DNA from 3 places in the Rummeliibacillus sp. NPDC094406 genome. Region 2 is predicted to be linked to each of the others. Evidence: riboswitches for the same ligand, from Rfam matches in the RefSeq annotation. Region 2 holds a riboswitch; each other region holds the start of a gene.
What was found. Region 2 has a riboswitch for S-adenosylmethionine ahead of ACIQ4I_RS12015 (methionine biosynthesis PLP-dependent protein). Riboswitches for the same ligand answer to the same signal wherever they lie in the genome.
Positions count from the first base shown of each region.

Region 1: another riboswitch for S-adenosylmethionine. It lies ahead of metA (homoserine O-acetyltransferase MetA); the one in region 2 lies ahead of ACIQ4I_RS12015 (methionine biosynthesis PLP-dependent protein).
Region 3: another riboswitch for S-adenosylmethionine. It lies ahead of metK (methionine adenosyltransferase); the one in region 2 lies ahead of ACIQ4I_RS12015 (methionine biosynthesis PLP-dependent protein).

Region 1 covers NZ_JBIWGZ010000001.1:232,810-238,471, reverse strand. The annotation lists gene ACIQ4I_RS01100 (GTP-binding protein) at 1-766, opposite strand, end outside; gene metA (homoserine O-acetyltransferase MetA) at 1,280-2,188, opposite strand; SAM riboswitch class I at 2,268-2,373, opposite strand; gene ACIQ4I_RS01090 (methyl-accepting chemotaxis protein) at 2,588-4,567, opposite strand; gene ACIQ4I_RS01085 (aminotransferase class I/II-fold pyridoxal phosphate-dependent enzyme) at 4,887-5,662, shown strand, end outside.
Region 2 covers NZ_JBIWGZ010000004.1:72,996-78,657, forward strand. The annotation lists gene msrA (peptide-methionine (S)-S-oxide reductase MsrA) at 1-202, shown strand, start outside; gene msrB (peptide-methionine (R)-S-oxide reductase MsrB) at 195-626, shown strand; gene ACIQ4I_RS12010 (aminotransferase class V-fold PLP-dependent enzyme) at 703-1,887, opposite strand; gene ACIQ4I_RS12015 (methionine biosynthesis PLP-dependent protein) at 1,874-3,004, opposite strand; SAM riboswitch class I at 3,075-3,177, opposite strand; gene ACIQ4I_RS12020 (SH3 domain-containing protein) at 3,481-4,305, opposite strand; gene ACIQ4I_RS12025 (YozE family protein) at 4,846-5,067, shown strand; gene deoD (purine-nucleoside phosphorylase) at 5,173-5,662, shown strand, end outside.
Region 3 covers NZ_JBIWGZ010000003.1:614,525-620,186, reverse strand. The annotation lists gene ytkD (RNA deprotection pyrophosphohydrolase) at 1-219, shown strand, start outside; gene ACIQ4I_RS11345 (alpha/beta hydrolase family protein) at 203-988, shown strand; gene ACIQ4I_RS11340 (hypothetical protein) at 1,001-1,453, shown strand; gene pckA (phosphoenolpyruvate carboxykinase (ATP)) at 1,720-3,309, opposite strand; SAM riboswitch class I at 3,509-3,624, shown strand; gene metK (methionine adenosyltransferase) at 3,899-5,101, shown strand; gene ACIQ4I_RS11325 (S16 family serine protease) at 5,324-5,662, opposite strand, start outside.

The sequences.
Region 1 (5,662 bases), on a different contig from region 2:
ATCTCTGTTTTTTATCATCATGCCGAATCTTAAAAACTTTTGCAGTAAAAGGAGCTTCACTATTAAAATTCGTTTGAGTTAGAGTCATAATCTGCTCAAAAAATTCAATGACCCCAATATCTTTTAATGCTGAGCCTTCAGCACAGGGGAATACCTCTCCTTTTATAATTAACTGTTGAAATTTTTGAAGAAACTGTTGATTATTTATATCTTGTTCCATATATTTTTCGAATAGTTCTTCATCTCTTTCAGCAATAAATTCAAGTATTTGATCTGAAATCGAATGGTCCGCTAGTTGATTTGTAATAGAAATAATGTTCTGTGATAATTCCTGCTGCATTTCTTCAATTACTCCAGCAACATTCGCACCCTCACGATCAGTTTTATTGATAAAAATAAAAGTAGGAATATTATATTTTCTAAGAAGTTGCCAAACTGTTTCTGTATGGCCCTCGACACCATCCACTGCACTGACAACAACGATTGCGTAATCCAATATTTGAATCGCTCTTTCCATTTCAGGAGAAAAATCGACATGCCCTGGTGTATCGATAATTGTATATGTATCATCCCCGATTACGATACGACCTTGCTCAGCAAAAACGGTAATCCCTCGTTCTCGTTCTATTGCATGATTATCTAAAAATGCATCTTTGTGATCGACACGTCCACGTTCTTTTATACTATTTGTATGATAGAGCAATTGTTCAGAAAAAGTAGTTTTCCCTGCGTCAACATGTGCTAAAACACCAATTGTTTTAAACATAATGATTTCCTCATTTCTTACATCCATTACAACTATTATAGCAAATCATCATAGATACTTATGTAATTGGGCATGAAAAACCGCTGAAAGATATTGAATTCTACTCAGCGGTAAACTATTATTTTGTAGCAAATTGAACAGAATTCTTTGGATTTTTATCAAAAATTTAATTTAAAAACACGCTTGATGATTATCCAGATTTCCCTATAAAAAATGTATGATCAACCGATTTCCGCTACGGATTGCTCGCTTTCCTGCGGGCGTGCGCTGAGCCGCTTCCTTCGCTACGCTACGTGCAGGGTCTCAGCTACCACGCTTTTCCCGCGGGAGTCGAGCAATCCTCCGCTACAATCAATAAACAATGAAATTCAAGCACCTTGAAAGTTAGATTTCAGAAGAATATTCTTCCTACTTTATACTAATCTACACGCTTGATGTATAAACTCTTTTGATACAATGTTCAACTTTCTAAATTATGAATCCACATGGCTACTATAACTATTAATGAATTCATTATTCCCATTCATATGGTGTTTCTTGGTAAACATAGTAGTTTAACCAATTTGAAAATAATAGATGTGTATGTGAACGCCATATATTTAATGGTGTTTTTGTAGGATCATCATTCGGGAAGTAATGTTCTGGAACGGCAATATCTAAACCCTTTGCAACATCTCGTTCGTATTCTTCCTTCAATGTGTCTGCATCATATTCTAAATGTCCAGTCACCATTATTAATTTTTCATCGTTTGAAATGGCCATAAATAGCCCTGCTTCATCTGAAGCTGATAATACAGTTAAATCTGGATGTGCTTCAACTTCTTCAAGCGAAACGGAAGTGTTCCGTGAATGGGGTGCTGTAAATACATCATTAAAACCTCTTAACAATTTGATTGTTGAATCATTCACAGTATGTTGATAAATTCCCGAACATTTTTCTGGTAATGGAAACTTTCCAATTCCAAAGTGATGATAAAGCGCTGCTTGTGCCCCCCAACAGATATGCAATACGGAGGTAACATTTGATTTTGACCAATCCATTATCGCTTGAATCTCATCCCAAAAGTCGACGTCTTCAAATTCCATTAGTTCGATTGGTGCCCCGGTAATAATAAGACCATCAAATCTTCGATGTTTTACTTCTTCATAAGTTGTGTAGAATGTTTCTAAATGAGATTTGCTAACATTTTTTGATTCATGTGTTGCAGTGTTTAAAAACGTAACATTTGTTTGTAAAGGTGTGTTTCCTAGTAATCTAAGAAGCTGTAATTCTGTTTTCTCTTTTTGAGGCATTAAATTTAAGATTGCAATATTTAAAGGACGTATATTTTGGCTATTTGAACGATCCTCATCCATTACGAAGATTTTTTCTTTCTTTAAAAGTTCTGTGGCAGGTAGATCTTTTGGAATATTAATTGGCATTCGTGAACACTCCTTTTCATAATAAAATAAAAACCTCTTTTCTATGATAAGAAAAGAGGTTTAAAATCTGGGCTTCTTTTTCTTATCTTCCAAGACGAATGTCTTGTAGGACTTAGCACCTTTCTGCAATGCAGAGGTTGCTGAAGCTTCGTCGGGCCATTTCCCTCAGCTTCTCTTGATAAGAGTTATGTAATTAATGTAATCCTAACATGTTAACATTATTAATGCAAACTTTTCTGAAAATTAAATTTCAAAAATAAACGTTGATTTATAAAGGTTACCAAACACATTAATTTTATAGGTATTGAGATTTCACACACAATTTAAGTAATAAACCCAAATGTTAGACTTAAACATTTGGGTTTTCAAGTCAATTTTAATAACCTTTTTATTAATGTATTAATCTATATTAAATTTTTTAACGGCTTTTGAAAGATTTTCACTTAATTGAGTTAAGTTTTCAGCAGATACAGAAATCGATTCGATCGCATTTAGTTGTTCTGTTGAAGAGGCGCTTACTTCTTCACATGCTGCTGCTGTTTCTTCAGAAGTTGCTGCCATTAGTTGAATAATATCAACTACTTCATCTTTAAAATTCGTTACTTCCAATACATCTTTAGAAACTTCAGAGATTGATTCTTCAAGACGAAGAACTAGATTCGAAATATTACCAAAAGTTTCACTTGTGATTTCTACCACTTCATTTTGTGTATGGAAAGTTTTTTTGGTTGCTAACATTTGATCTGTTACTAGTTTTGATTCTAATTGTAATGCATTGACAGTTTCTCGAACCTCTTCAGTTGCCGTTGCTGATTGCTTTGCTAATTTTCGAACTTCTTCTGCTACGACAGCAAAGCCTTTTCCGTGTTCTCCTGCTCTTGCTGCTTCAATACTAGCATTAAGAGCCAATAAATTTGTTTGATTTGAAATATCCATTATTGTTTGCATAACACTATTTATTGAGTTGATTTTACTTTCCAAAGCTAAAATTACCTTTGCCATTTCTGACATACTATTTTCCGACTCAGCGAATGTGGATTGTAATTTATTTATTTGCTTTTGGCCGCCTTTATTTACTTGTTGCGCTTCTTCTGCGATAACCTTCATGCCAATAGATTTTTCGTGAATATCATTAATTTGGATGCTTAACGAATTTGCATGTTCGCCCGCAGTTTCTGCACGACCCGCAGAATTACTTGCACCTTCAGCAATTTCACCTATAGCAGCTGTAACTTCTTCACTTGAAGCATTGGTCTCCTCAGCTAAAGCGTTTAATCTGATCGAGTTATCATTCACTTCAAAAGATGAATCTTTTACAACTCGTATAATTGAACTCATATTTTCTGTCATTTTGTTGAAATCTTCAGACAGCTGACCTACTTCATCATTGCCTTTGTATCTTGAGCGAACGGTTAAATCACCGTTTGCAACTTGATCCATTAACTTTCTTAATACACCTATTGGTTTTGTAATTTTGGCAATAACTACTACTAGTGCAGCAAAAAGGATAGCTAATAGAATAATTGATACAATAACAAAGATATTTCGGATATCTGTAGCTGTTTTGTGAATTTGCCCTTCATCATAAACAGCCCCAATTTTCCACTTTAAGTTAGGTAAAGTATTGTAAATAGTTATGTACGATTTACCTTCTTCGTCATCATATACAACGCCTTTTTCTTTACTGCTATCAAATATTTTTTTGACATATGAATATTTAGACAAATCTTGACCAGATTTTGTCGGATGTACAATTGCTGTACCATTGTTACCGATAATCACTGGATAACCATTAAACCCAAGTTCCCTTTTAGAAATTTCTTTAGATAAGTTTGATAACAAAATATCAGTCCCTACTACACCAATAACTTCGCCATCTTTCACCACAGCTTTTGCAGCAGAAATCGTATATTCCTTTGTTGCTTGATCAATATAAGGAGCAGTCCAATATACTTGATCTGGATTATTGAAAGCATTTTTATACCAATCTCGTGATGTAGGATCAAAATCAGAACCTAAATCAACTTCGGGCATAATATCTAAATGTCGGTTTGATTGTGCATAGTATACAGAAGTTGTTGAGTTATAGATTGATAAGAAATCATTGAACTTTCCATTTAAGATTTTTTTCGATGACTTGCCTTTATAATTAAGAACTTCACTTGATTTAGAAAATTGAATAAGACCTTTTTCATAGTTACCAAGATAATTTTCAATTGATGAAGACATTTCAGTTACCAGTACTTGACTTTGGTCGATTAAACTAGCATCTGTTTTTTTATTTACTGTATATGTACTGACAATATTCAGTAAAAATAATCCTACAGCAACCAGAAAAATAACTGTACTTATAATTTTCCACTTAATTGTTTTACCCATTTTATTCTTTTCCCTTCTAAGCCCCATAGTAATAAATTATTAACATTAAACAGGTAATATAGACTCATGAATTTTTCCACCTCAATAGTATAACAAATTTCGACAAAATACTTCACAAATAATTTTATTTTTTAAGAAAATTCACACTAATACTTAATTTTTCCGGAATATGATACTTCTAAAATCGATATATACTATACTTCAAGTTATAACCAAATTATTTATATTTTTTTAATTTATATATATTTCTCTGTTATATAATAGATAACTATGGTAGAATATTTGTTAAATTTATATTTCAACTAAGGAGTGCTTACTAGTGAAAATCGAACGATCAAAGAAAATGGCTATGTTTCCAAAAGCAATATTCGGAGATTTAAAGGCCGCCGCCACTCGTAAAGCAGCTACTGGCACAAAGATAATTGATTTAAGTCTAGGTAGCCCAGATCTACCACCAGATGAGAAGGTTCGTATGGAGCTTTCAAAACAAGCAGCTTTGGAAAGTTCTTATGGTTATACTTTAGGCGGAACAAAAAAATTCTATCAAGCTGTAGCAAATTACTATAAACGCCGCAGCAATGTAGATTTAGATCCCGAAACAGAAATTATTCAAACAATGGGTTCACAAGAAGGTTTAGTCCATTTACCAATGGCTTTTTGTAACCCTGGGGATTATGTTTTATCGACTAATCCCGCCTATGTAGCCTATGATGCCGGTATTCACTTAGCCGAAGCGATTCCTTATTATATGCCTTTATTAGAAGAAAACTCGTTTTTACCAGACTTAGATGCAATTCCTACGGAAATTGCAGAAAAAGCTAAATTGATGATTTTAAATTTACCTGGTAATCCAGTACCTGCTATGCCATCTGAAGAATTTTTTGCAAAAGTCGTTGCATTTGCAAAAAAACATAATATTATCGTTCTTCATGATTCTGCATATTCAGAGTTCTATTTTGATGGTGGTAAACCAATGAGTTTCTTATCTACTCCTGGTGCTAAAGAAGTTGGTATGGAGATTAATTCACTATCAAAAAGCTTTAGTTTAGCTGGATCACGTATCGCATATATCGCAGGAAATGCTGAAATGATTTC
Region 2 (5,662 bases):
AGCATCTAAAAAAGCACTAGAAGAGTCAGGGAAATTTAAAATGCCAATTGCCACTAAAATATTAGAAGCAAATCCATTTTATGAAGCGGAACCTTATCACCAATATTATTATAAGAAAAACCCAACACATTATGAACTCTATTCTGTTGGCTCAGGACGGGTTGCATTTCAGCAACAACATTGGGGGGAACATGATGAATAAAGAAAATAGACTAAAAGAATTAACACCAATGCAATATCATGTAACACAAGAAAAAGGGACAGAACCACCATTTCAAAATGAGTTTGATGAACATTTTGAAGAAGGATTATACGTAGATATCGTTTCAGGTGAACCGCTATTTTCTTCAAAAGATAAATATAATTCAGGTTGTGGCTGGCCAGCATTCACAAAACCAGTAGAGAGTACAGGAATTACTGAGCATTTTGATACTAGTTTTGGCATGAGACGTACTGAAGTTCGAAGCAAAGATGCTGATTCACATTTAGGACATGTTTTCACAGATGGTCCGAGGGAAACGGGTGGGCTTCGATATTGTATTAATTCTGCTTCATTACTTTTTATTCCAAAAGACCAACTTGTACAAGAAGGATATGCAGATTACCTAAAGCTATTTGAATCATAAGAAGTAGAAGTTTCTATCGATTATAATAGAAGAAAAGCTGATGTACCTGTTATGGACAGGTCATCAGCTTTTTCTATTATTTTGAAACTGTTATTTGTTTTTTTGCAACATGAAACGCTTGTTCAAAATCAGCAATTAAGTCGTCAACATTTTCAAGGCCAACAGAGAAACGTAGAAGACCTTCCGTGATCCCTCGTTTATCACGTTCTTCTTTCGGAATAGCTGCATGACTCATGGTTACAGGATATGAAAGAATAGATTCAACACCACCAAGGCTAACTGCGAAGATTGGAATTTGTAAATGTTCTACAAAAGCTTTTGTTAATTCACGATTAGGTAAGGTAAAGGATAGTACAGCTCCTGCGTTAGAAGCTTGGCTACCATGAATTTCATAACCAGGGTGACTTGATAAACCAGGATAATAGACATTTTCTACAAGTTCATGCTGATCAAGATAGGAAGCAATCTTCAATGCAGATTGTGATGATTGTGTTAAACGTGCATTTAGTGTTTTAATTCCTTGAATTAATGAGAAGGAATCATGTGCACCTAAAATTGCACCCATTGAATTTTGCATAAAGTAAATTTGCTTGCCTAGTTCTTCATCTTTTGTTACAGCTAAACCTGCTATAATATCGCTATGCCCACCTAAGAATTTTGTAGCACTATGGAGAACTACATCCACTCCTAAATCTAAAGGTCGTTGATAAAGTGGTGTCATAAATGTGTTGTCAACAAAAGTAATTAAACCATGTTTTTTGGCTATCGAAACAATTCCTCGAATATCTGTAATGCCTAGTAAAGGGTTTGCGGGTGTTTCAGCATATAAAACCTTCGTATTTGGTTGAATGGCTGCTTCCACTTCTTGTAGGTTTGTAAAGTCAGCAAATGTATGTGTGATGCCATATTTCGTTAATACTTGTGTAACAAATCGATAAGTTCCACCATAAACTTCACTCGTAACGACTAAATGGTCACCTGCATTTAAAGTAAGAAGGGCGGAGGAGATAGCTGCAATGCCAGAAGAAAAGGCAAATCCTCGTGTGCCACCTTCGAGTTCGGCAATTGTTTTTTCAAGTGCATCTCGAGTCGGGTTACCGGATCGGCTGTAATCATAAGGACCAAATGAATCAAAGTGTTCTTGGTCAAATGTAGAAGAAAGATAAATTGGCACATTTACTGCGCCTGCTTTTTGTTCATAATCACTTCTTGTAGAAGCAGTGATTAAGCTTGTTTCGATGGATTGTTTATTTTGCGTCATGAATCGTCACCTCTTTTTGAATAGTAGCAAAAACTTTTTTCAGTTCAGCGATTAAATCTTCAGCTTCTTCGATGCCAATTGAAAACCGCAAGAGCGAATTATCGACCCCACGTGCTATGCGTTCCTCTTCAGGTATATCTGCATGTGTTTGTGTTGCAGGATAGGTGATAAAACTTTCAACACCACCTAAACTCTCTGCATATGCAATCAATTGTAAGTTTTGTAGGAAAGGTCCTACCCATTCCGAACGCTTTAATCGGAAAGATACCATACCACCTAATCCAGCATATAAAACATCTTTTACTAAAGGCTCTTGTTCTAAGTAAGTAACGATTTTCTTTGCGTTTTCTGTATGTTGTTTCATACGAACATGGAGTGTTTTCAAACCTCTTAGTAATAACCAGCTATCAATAGGCGCAAGTGTTGCACCTGATGCATTATGGTTATAAAGTAGTTTTTCTGAAAGTTCTTCTCCTTTTGAAACAACAAGCCCAGCAAGCACGTCATTGTGTCCACCTATATATTTTGTAGCACTGTGAATCACAATGTCTGCACCAAGCTCAATTGGTCGTTGATAGTATGGAGTTAAAAAAGTGTTATCAACAATCAGTAGAAGATTGTGTGTTTTGGCCAGTTTTGCATATTGAATAATATTAATTTCCTGCATTAATGGATTTGTCGGTGTTTCAATAAAGAGAGCCTTTGTTTGATCATTAATTAACGCTTCAATTTCAGCACCAGATTGGAAAGGCGTGAACTGAGCTTTAATGCCATATTGTTGTTCATATTGAACGGCAAGTCGATATGTACCACCATATATATCATCGGTATATATGACTTCGTCGCCTGTTTTGAATAGGGAAAGCACTAATTGAATAGCAGCCATCCCGCTACTACATGCAAAGCCAGCATCTCCACTTTCTAAATTAGCAATACCCTCTTCTAAAACGGAACGAGTTGGGTTTTTTGTACGTGTATAATCATAGCCTGTTGATTGGCCAAGCCCTGCATGGCGATAAGCAGTCGAAAGATAAATAGGTGTATTAATAGAACCTGTGTTAGGATCCGTATTGGTCCCGATTTGTGCTAAGCGAGTTGAAATATGGTTTTCTGTCATTTTCATCATCCTTTTTATAAAAAATAAAAGGCCCTCTTAAGAAGAGGACCTAAAAAAACGAAAGTCAATCTTCTTATCTGCTAGACATACATCTACTGGAATTAGCACCTTACCAAAAATGGTGGTTGCTGAGATTTCACAGGGCCGAGTCCCTCCATCTCTCTGGATAAGAATTCAAATTTAATTGTAGGAAAAGTTTTAATTAATGAAATATTAACACTTTAAGCAATGCTATGCAATAGAATAATGTAATATTCAGAAAAGTTTATATCTATAATCTGCCGCACGATTTCTTTTGCATGAATAATAGTAGCAATCGTAAATTAATTCGTAAGAAGGGCTACCTAAAAAGTGGTTTTTACACATTTTAAGTAGCCCAAGATTAAGGTTATCCCGCATTAACAGTTAGTACGATTAGTACAACTCTCACTCAAGACGGGAATGAAAAACTCTCAATCTTAAGTGAAGTTTTCACTTTATTTAGTTGTTACTTTTGTTAATTCAAAAGTGGCTTTTTTATTTTTAACAGTTTTAATTGCACCAGCATTTGGAGCATAGTAAGTAATAGAACCATCAGCAGCTTTAACGCCTACAACAGTGTTAAAAGTACCAGCTTTTACTGTCATTTTGTTTTGAATAGAAACAATTTTGCTGTTTTTTGTATCTGCTTTAAATACTTGTCCTTTCGTAAAAGGGTAAGCGATTTGGCGAACAGTACCTGTTTTTGCAAACTTGTAATCTAAACCTTTTGCAGATTCACGAACTAAAATAGTTTGTTTCTTGTCAGTACCTGTTTGTTTATACCAATAAGTCCAACCAGTTGAATTACGTTTGTTTGTTGAATACATTTTACCTTTTTTACCGTTTTCAACATAGTAGTAAGTGTTTGTTGTTACAGGACGGTATGTTGTTTTTTTACTTGTTGAAGTACTAGTAGATTTTGTAGTAGTTTTTTTAGTAGTTACTTGTTTTGTACCTGTAATTGCAGTTGTTTGATTTTGATCTTTGTTTTTTTCTGTGTTCTTAGCAAATGTTAAATAAGATGAATATACATAAGCTGTTTTTTTGTTGAATTTGATTTTTGCCCAGCCAGTTTTTGACTTGCTATATACAACAACAGTGTCACCTTTCCAAAGTGTTCCAACTTTTTTCCCATTTACAGAAGGTTGTGAGCGAACATATACGCTATTCGCTACTTTTGCGCTCATTGTGTTTGTTGTTGCTGCGTCACTGTTTGCTGTAAAAGTAATTAAAGTGGCAAACATGACCATGAAAGATAGTAAAGTTTTTACTATTTTCATTAAAATCATCTCCTCATTGAAAAACTACCTAAATAGGGTAGTGATGCGTCGATTTCATGTTTTCATTTGTATTTGTAACGCATCCGAGTAATAGAACGAAGAGATAATTAGAAGGTTTCCAATTTAATGAAAAAAACAAAGGATTGTTGGAGAGATTTTTTTCGAAGACTTCATTACTGTTAATATGTTTTTAATACGATGGGGAGTATTGCTAAATAGCTTGTAATTATTGCATTTTGATAAGTTTTATCGCTAATTTTGATACAGTTGTTTTCGAATCGATAGTCTAATGTAGGATTGATGAGATTATTTCAATGGATTTATTGTGATATTCGAAAGGATTATTGACATACTAGTATTACTTCCTTTAAGGAGTATTGTTTTTTGAACTATACAGTGTAAAAAAATGAGAACTAATAATATTTCTCATGATATAATCAAATAAATTGGTAGAGGGTAGAAAATCCTATTTAATGCAGAAAATGCGTTTTTTAGATAGTTGATTCGTAATATATAATGAAACAAAAGGCAGGAAAAGATATGATACCATCATTTTATCATTTTATTGTAACTTTCAGAGGAGGAAAAAACGATTCAAAAGCAGACTTTGGTGAAGCTGCTTTTCACGATCACGGTTTTCCAAAACAGGACGAGGATTTTCAAACCATTTCTAGATATATAGAAGAAAAAGCAGATCCAGAAATGAGTGCGGTTGTTTTTGATGAACTTTGGCAACTATACGAAGAGAAATATTTTGAATAATATTTGTCAGATGTCAGACATTCTTGATACAATAGGAAAAGTATTTGAAGTAAATGATATGAATACGAAATGAATTTAAACATGAACTGAAAAAGGAGATAAACTATGAGCATCCACATTAACGCTAAGCAAGGCGAAATTGCTGAAATCGTACTATTACCAGGAGATCCATTACGCGCAAAATATATTGCAGAAACTTTTTTGGAAGATGTAACTCAATATAACGAAGTACGTAACATGTTCGGCTACACTGGTACATATAAAGGAAAACGTATCTCTGTACAAGGAACAGGAATGGGTGTGCCTTCAATTTCGATCTACACAACAGAGTTAATGCAAGAATACGGTTGCCAAAAGCTAATCCGTGTGGGTACTTGTGGCGCACTTAAACGTGATGTGAAAGTACGTGACGTTATCCTTGCACAATCAGCAACAACTGACTCTAAAATGAACGAAATCATTTTCAAAGGAATCGACTATGCACCAACAGCTGATTTCGATTTATTACTTAAAGCACACAAAGCAGGGGAAGCAGCTGGTCTTAACTTACGCGTAGGTAATATTTACACTGCTGACTTATTCTATGGTGAAGATA
Region 3 (5,662 bases), on a different contig from region 2:
GCAACATACATGGTTCAAGAAAATGCCCCATTTACGAAAGCTGTTTATACAGCAACTGTCCAAAACTTTGATCAAAATCACCTAAATATGGAGACAAACGGTGCTGTATTAATGACTGAAGAACAACTATTAGCAAACAATCGATTAAGTTTTTACATGAAAGACTTAGGCATGAAAAAGATTTTAGAGAAGGTGAGTGAACGTGAAGACAAATGGTGAAATCGACTATTTAAGAGAATATCCTTCCCCAAATCCAAATATAAAATTAACAGAAATCACTTATTGGTCAGAAGGTTTACGTGTTAAAGGTTTGCTTGCTACACCAATTGCTAAAGCAAATTATGAAGGGATACTATATTTGCGTGGCGGCATGCAGGGTGTTGGAATGGTACGACCTGCACGTATTGCACAACTTGCTTCCCATGGATTTATTGTTTTTGCCCCATACTACAGAGGGGTACGAGGTGGTGAAGGAAAAGATGAATTTGTGGGGGAGGACCGTTTTGATGCGATTAATGCAGTCGATGTGTTAAAACATTTTTGTTTAAATAAACGCATTCATCTTTTTGCATTTTCAAGAGGTGGTATTATGGCGCTATGGACGGGAATATTGCGCGATGATATTACTTCAATTGTTACATGGGGTGGCGTTTCAGATATTAAATTTACGTATGAAGAACGAGTCGATATGCGCAGAATGATGAAAAGAGTACTAGGTGGTTCTCCGCAAAAAAATCCAATCGTTTACGAAGAACGGCAACCAATGCCTCGTGTTGATGAGATAAAAGCTCCTGTATTAATCATTCATGGTATGTTAGATGACAATGTAGGTTTTAAACATGCTCAGCTTTTGGAAAACGGCTTGAAGACTTTAAATAAGCATGTAGAGACTTGGTACTATCCTGAATATACGCATTTTTTCCCGAGTGATGTTAATCGAAAAGTTGTAGATAGTGCTTGTCAGTGGATGAAATTACAACAATTGTAATGGGGTGATGAATTGGGCTATATTAAAGCAAAGATTGATTTAAAGTTAAATGACAAAGACTTGGATTTTTCTCAGCGGTATCCTTATTGGCAAGAACTTTGGTCCAATTATTCTGAACCGTATTCAGAGGTTCAAATCCAAAGTTGGAAAGAAGAAGAACAGGCGATTGAAGAATTAGAAAAAATTAGCTTTATTTCACGTATTGAAGGACTTGTCAAAATTCAACGTATCATGTTAGATGAGAATAATCGAGCCTATTTTCAAAATCAAGCTTCTTTAAATGGAAAATTAAAATGGTTTTCTATTGTTTTCCATGATGCAGAGCTTACTGAAGGTATTGAGCTTCATAATTATGGAGAAGAAGTTTACTTCAACCAAGTAACAAAGGAAGAAGCAGAGCCCATTGTCGAGATGTTTGAACAATTGAAATGTAAAGTTGAATTTCTTCCTGATGATACGGATTAAATATGCTCCATTGTGCTCGTCATAAAATGATGTAATTGCAGAGAAGATTTAAAATGCTGAGAACGCAAATACAATTTAAAAAGTCGCAAGTAAAAGTAATGTATTCGTAAGTAAAAGTATCAAAATTGCAAGTAAACTCCTGATATTCGCAAGTAAGATCCACCAACACCCGTAAATATGTGGATGCCAAAACTAAAACCCCGAGCAGCTCGATCAAAACTGCTCGGGGTTTATCCGATATGGATTACTTATAGGTTCAAAACTAATTAAGCGATTGGTGCACCTTTTTTAGCGAAATCTTCGGAAACAACACCGAATTTTTTGAAGTTTTCATGGAACATACCAGCTAATTCAGTTGCTTTTTTGTCATAAGCTTCTTTATTAGCCCATACGTTACGTGGATTTAAAAGTTCTGTTGGAACACCTTCAATTGCAGTTGGCATTGCAAAACCGAAGATTGGATCTTTTTCAGTGAATACATCGTTTAGTTTGCCATCGATTGCAGCGCGTACCATTGTACGAGTGTAAGAAAGTTTCATACGGATACCTTCACCGTAGCTACCACCAGTCCATCCAGTGTTTACTAAGAATACATTTACTTGGTGTTCGTCAATTTTCTTACCTAACATTTCTGCATAAACTGTTGCGTGTAATGGGAAGAATGGAGCACCGAAGCAAGTAGAGAATACTGGTTCTGGTTCTACAACACCACGTTCTGTACCAGGAGTTTTAGAAGTAAAGCCTGATAAGAAGTGATACATTGCTTGTTCTTTTGTTAATTTACTGATTGGAGGTAAAACACCAAAAGCATCAGCTGTTAAGAAAATGACTGTTTTTGGGTGACCTGCAACAGATGGATCAACAATATTTTCGATATTTTGGATTGGGTACGCAACACGAGTGTTTTGTGTTAAAGTTACATCATCGTAATCAGGAATACGAGTTTCAGGATCTACGACTACGTTTTCTAAAACTGTACCGAAATTAATTGCGTTATAAATTTCTGGTTCTTTTTCAGCGGAAAGGTTGATTGTTTTAGCGTAGCAACCACCTTCAATGTTAAATACACCGTTATCTGACCAGCCGTGTTCGTCATCACCGATTAATTTACGATTACCATCAGCAGATAAAGTTGTTTTACCAGTACCTGATAAGCCGAAGAATAGGGCAACGTCACCTTCTTCTCCAACGTTTGCTGAACAGTGCATTGGAAGAATGTCTTGTTGTGGTAATAGGTAGTTCATGATACCGAAGATAGATTTTTTCATTTCACCAGCGTATTCTGTTCCACCAATTAAGATGATACGTTTTTCAATTGATACAATGATGAATGTTTCTGAAGATGTACCATCAACTTCAGGATCTGCTTTAAATGTTGGAGCAGATACGATTGTGAAGTCAGCATCATGTATTGTATTAAGTTCCTCTTCAGTAGGGCGGATGAATAGCTGATGAGCAAATAGGTTATGCCAAGCGTATTCATTGACAACTCGGATTGCCAAGCGTGATTCAGGATCTGCGCCTGCAAAACCTTTAAAAACAAAAACTTCTTCTTTTTGTTTTAAATAGTTAACAACTTTGTTATATAATGAATCGAATACTTCTGAAGAAATTGGTTGGTTAATTTTACCCCAATCAATTTTATCTTGAGTTGAAGCTTCTTCTACCATATATTTATCTTTAGGAGAACGTCCTGTATATTTACCTGTTACTGCACGAACAGCGCCATCAACTGTTAAGATTGCTTCACCACGTGAAGTTGCTTTCTCCACTAATTGTGGGACTGAAAGTTGTTCCAAAATATTTTGACCTTGTAATAAATCCTTCAGTTCATTCGCAATTTCTATTGAATTCATCTTTGTTCGTACCATCCTTTTTATATTATTCCCGTGTTGTGGGTTTTTAATTTTCATTTCGAGAATTAGTATAACACATTCAGATTAATAGTCTATACTAATAGCTAATTAATTTTTAAAATTTATCTTTTTTTAATATGAATATAAAATAGTTTGACTTTCAAATCAATATCACTTACTATATGCATTAGAACGGATACTCTTATCCCGAGCTGGTGGAGGGTCAGGCCCTATGAAACCCGGCAACCTGCATTATCTTTCACGTGATGCGTTGGTGCTAATCTGATGCAAGGATGATTCCTTGAACGATAAGAGTGAAAGGTGCTTACGAAACATACCCTTTCCTCATTGGTTTACGATGAGTGAGAGGTTTTTTTTTTCAAAAAATAGAAGCAAATCTGATTTGTTTCATTATTATATGTGATTTGTAGAATTCTATTTATATTATGTAATGGCACTTTCTATATCCTCGTGTTAAAAAGCAGCTTTTTAGCTGGCTTGGCGTTTAGCTTAATAGTTTAAACGGACATGGGTAATGAGTACCGTATCTTTTTTCGAGAGGATCTCGTTGATAATAGGAGGAAACCAAATGACAAACAAAAGATTATTTACTTCAGAAAGCGTAACAGAAGGACATCCGGATAAAATCTGTGACCAAATTTCAGATGCAATTTTAGATGCAATTATTGCAAAAGATCCAAACGCACGAGTAGCTTGTGAAACAACAGTTACAACAGGGCTTGTACTTGTAGCAGGTGAAATTACAACATCTACTTATGTAGATATTAAAGGAATCGTACGTGATACTGTTACAGAAATTGGCTATACTCGCGGTAAATATGGTTTCGATGCTGAAAACTTAGCTGTACTTGTTGCGATTGGCGAACAATCACCTGATATCGCTCTTGGTGTTGACCAAGCTTTAGAAGCTCGTGAAGGCTCTATGACAGATGCAGATATTGAAGCGATTGGTGCAGGGGACCAAGGTTTAATGTTTGGTTACGCTTGTAACGAAACACCTGAATTAATGCCACTTCCAATTAGCCTTGCGCACAAATTAGCACGCCGCTTAACAGAAGTTCGTAAATCAGGCCAATTAAATTACTTACGCCCTGATGGTAAAACACAAGTAACAATTGAGTATGATGAAAACAACCATCCAGTACGTGTAGATACGATCGTTATTTCAACTCAACATGATGAAGAAGTGACGTTAGAACAAATCAAAAAAGATTTAAAAGCAGAAGTAATCGCAAAAGTTGTACCAGCTGAATTACTTGACGAAAGCACTAAATACTTCATTAATCCAACAGGCCGTTTCGTAATTGGTGGACCTAAAGGAGATGCAGGCCTTACAGGACGTAAGATTATCGTTGATACTTACGGTGGTTATGCTCGTCATGGTGGTGGTGCATTCTCAGGTAAAGACGCTACAAAAGTTGACCGTTCTGGTGCATATGCAGCTCGTTATGTTGCGAAGAATATCGTGGCAGCAGGTCTTGCAGAGCGTGCAGAAGTTCAACTTGCATATGCTATTGGCGTTGCACAACCTGTATCCATCGCAGTCGATACATTCGGCACAGGCATTGTAAAAGAAAGTGACTTAGTAGAAGCGATTCGTGAATTCTTCGACTTACGTCCAGCAGGTATTATTAAAATGCTTGATCTTCGTCGCCCTATTTACAAGCAAACTGCTGCATACGGACATTTTGGCCGCACAGATTTGAATGTTCCATGGGAAATTACTGATAAGGCAGAAGCTCTAAAAGCTAAATTTGCAGTAAAAGCTTAGTCGATTAATCACGCAAATCAATAAGTATAAAAAGGTCGTTCACTTTAATAGTGAGACGACCTTTTTAGTTTGTCTTAATTTCTAATAAAAAAACTGTTTTTCAAAAATAATTGGCAGCAGTTTTTTAGGTTATCCTAAGTCATTCTATTTTTATATGGTCGATTGTTTAATATTAAATTAGTTTTTAGACACTCTAACAAATATGAATTAGGGGAATGCTTTTTATTTATTTTTATTATTAATTTTATTAACCACTTTAATGGCTTCATTAATAGTTGCTACATTAAAAATTTGGATATTTGTATTAATCTCTTTTTGAATTTTAGCCGCTTCCTTTGCATTTTCACTTGGAACAATCATAAATGGAATACCTGATAGACTAGCAATTTGAATTTTCTCTTTTAAGGCTCCAATTGATAATATATCGCCCTTTTTGTCAATACCTCCAGTTATAGCAATTGGTAGTGTATTTTGCAAATTGCCTTTTATAATGATTCCTGATAATACTAGTGCTAACCCTGCACTATTTCCATCTATGTGATTTCTATTTAGAAATGTATC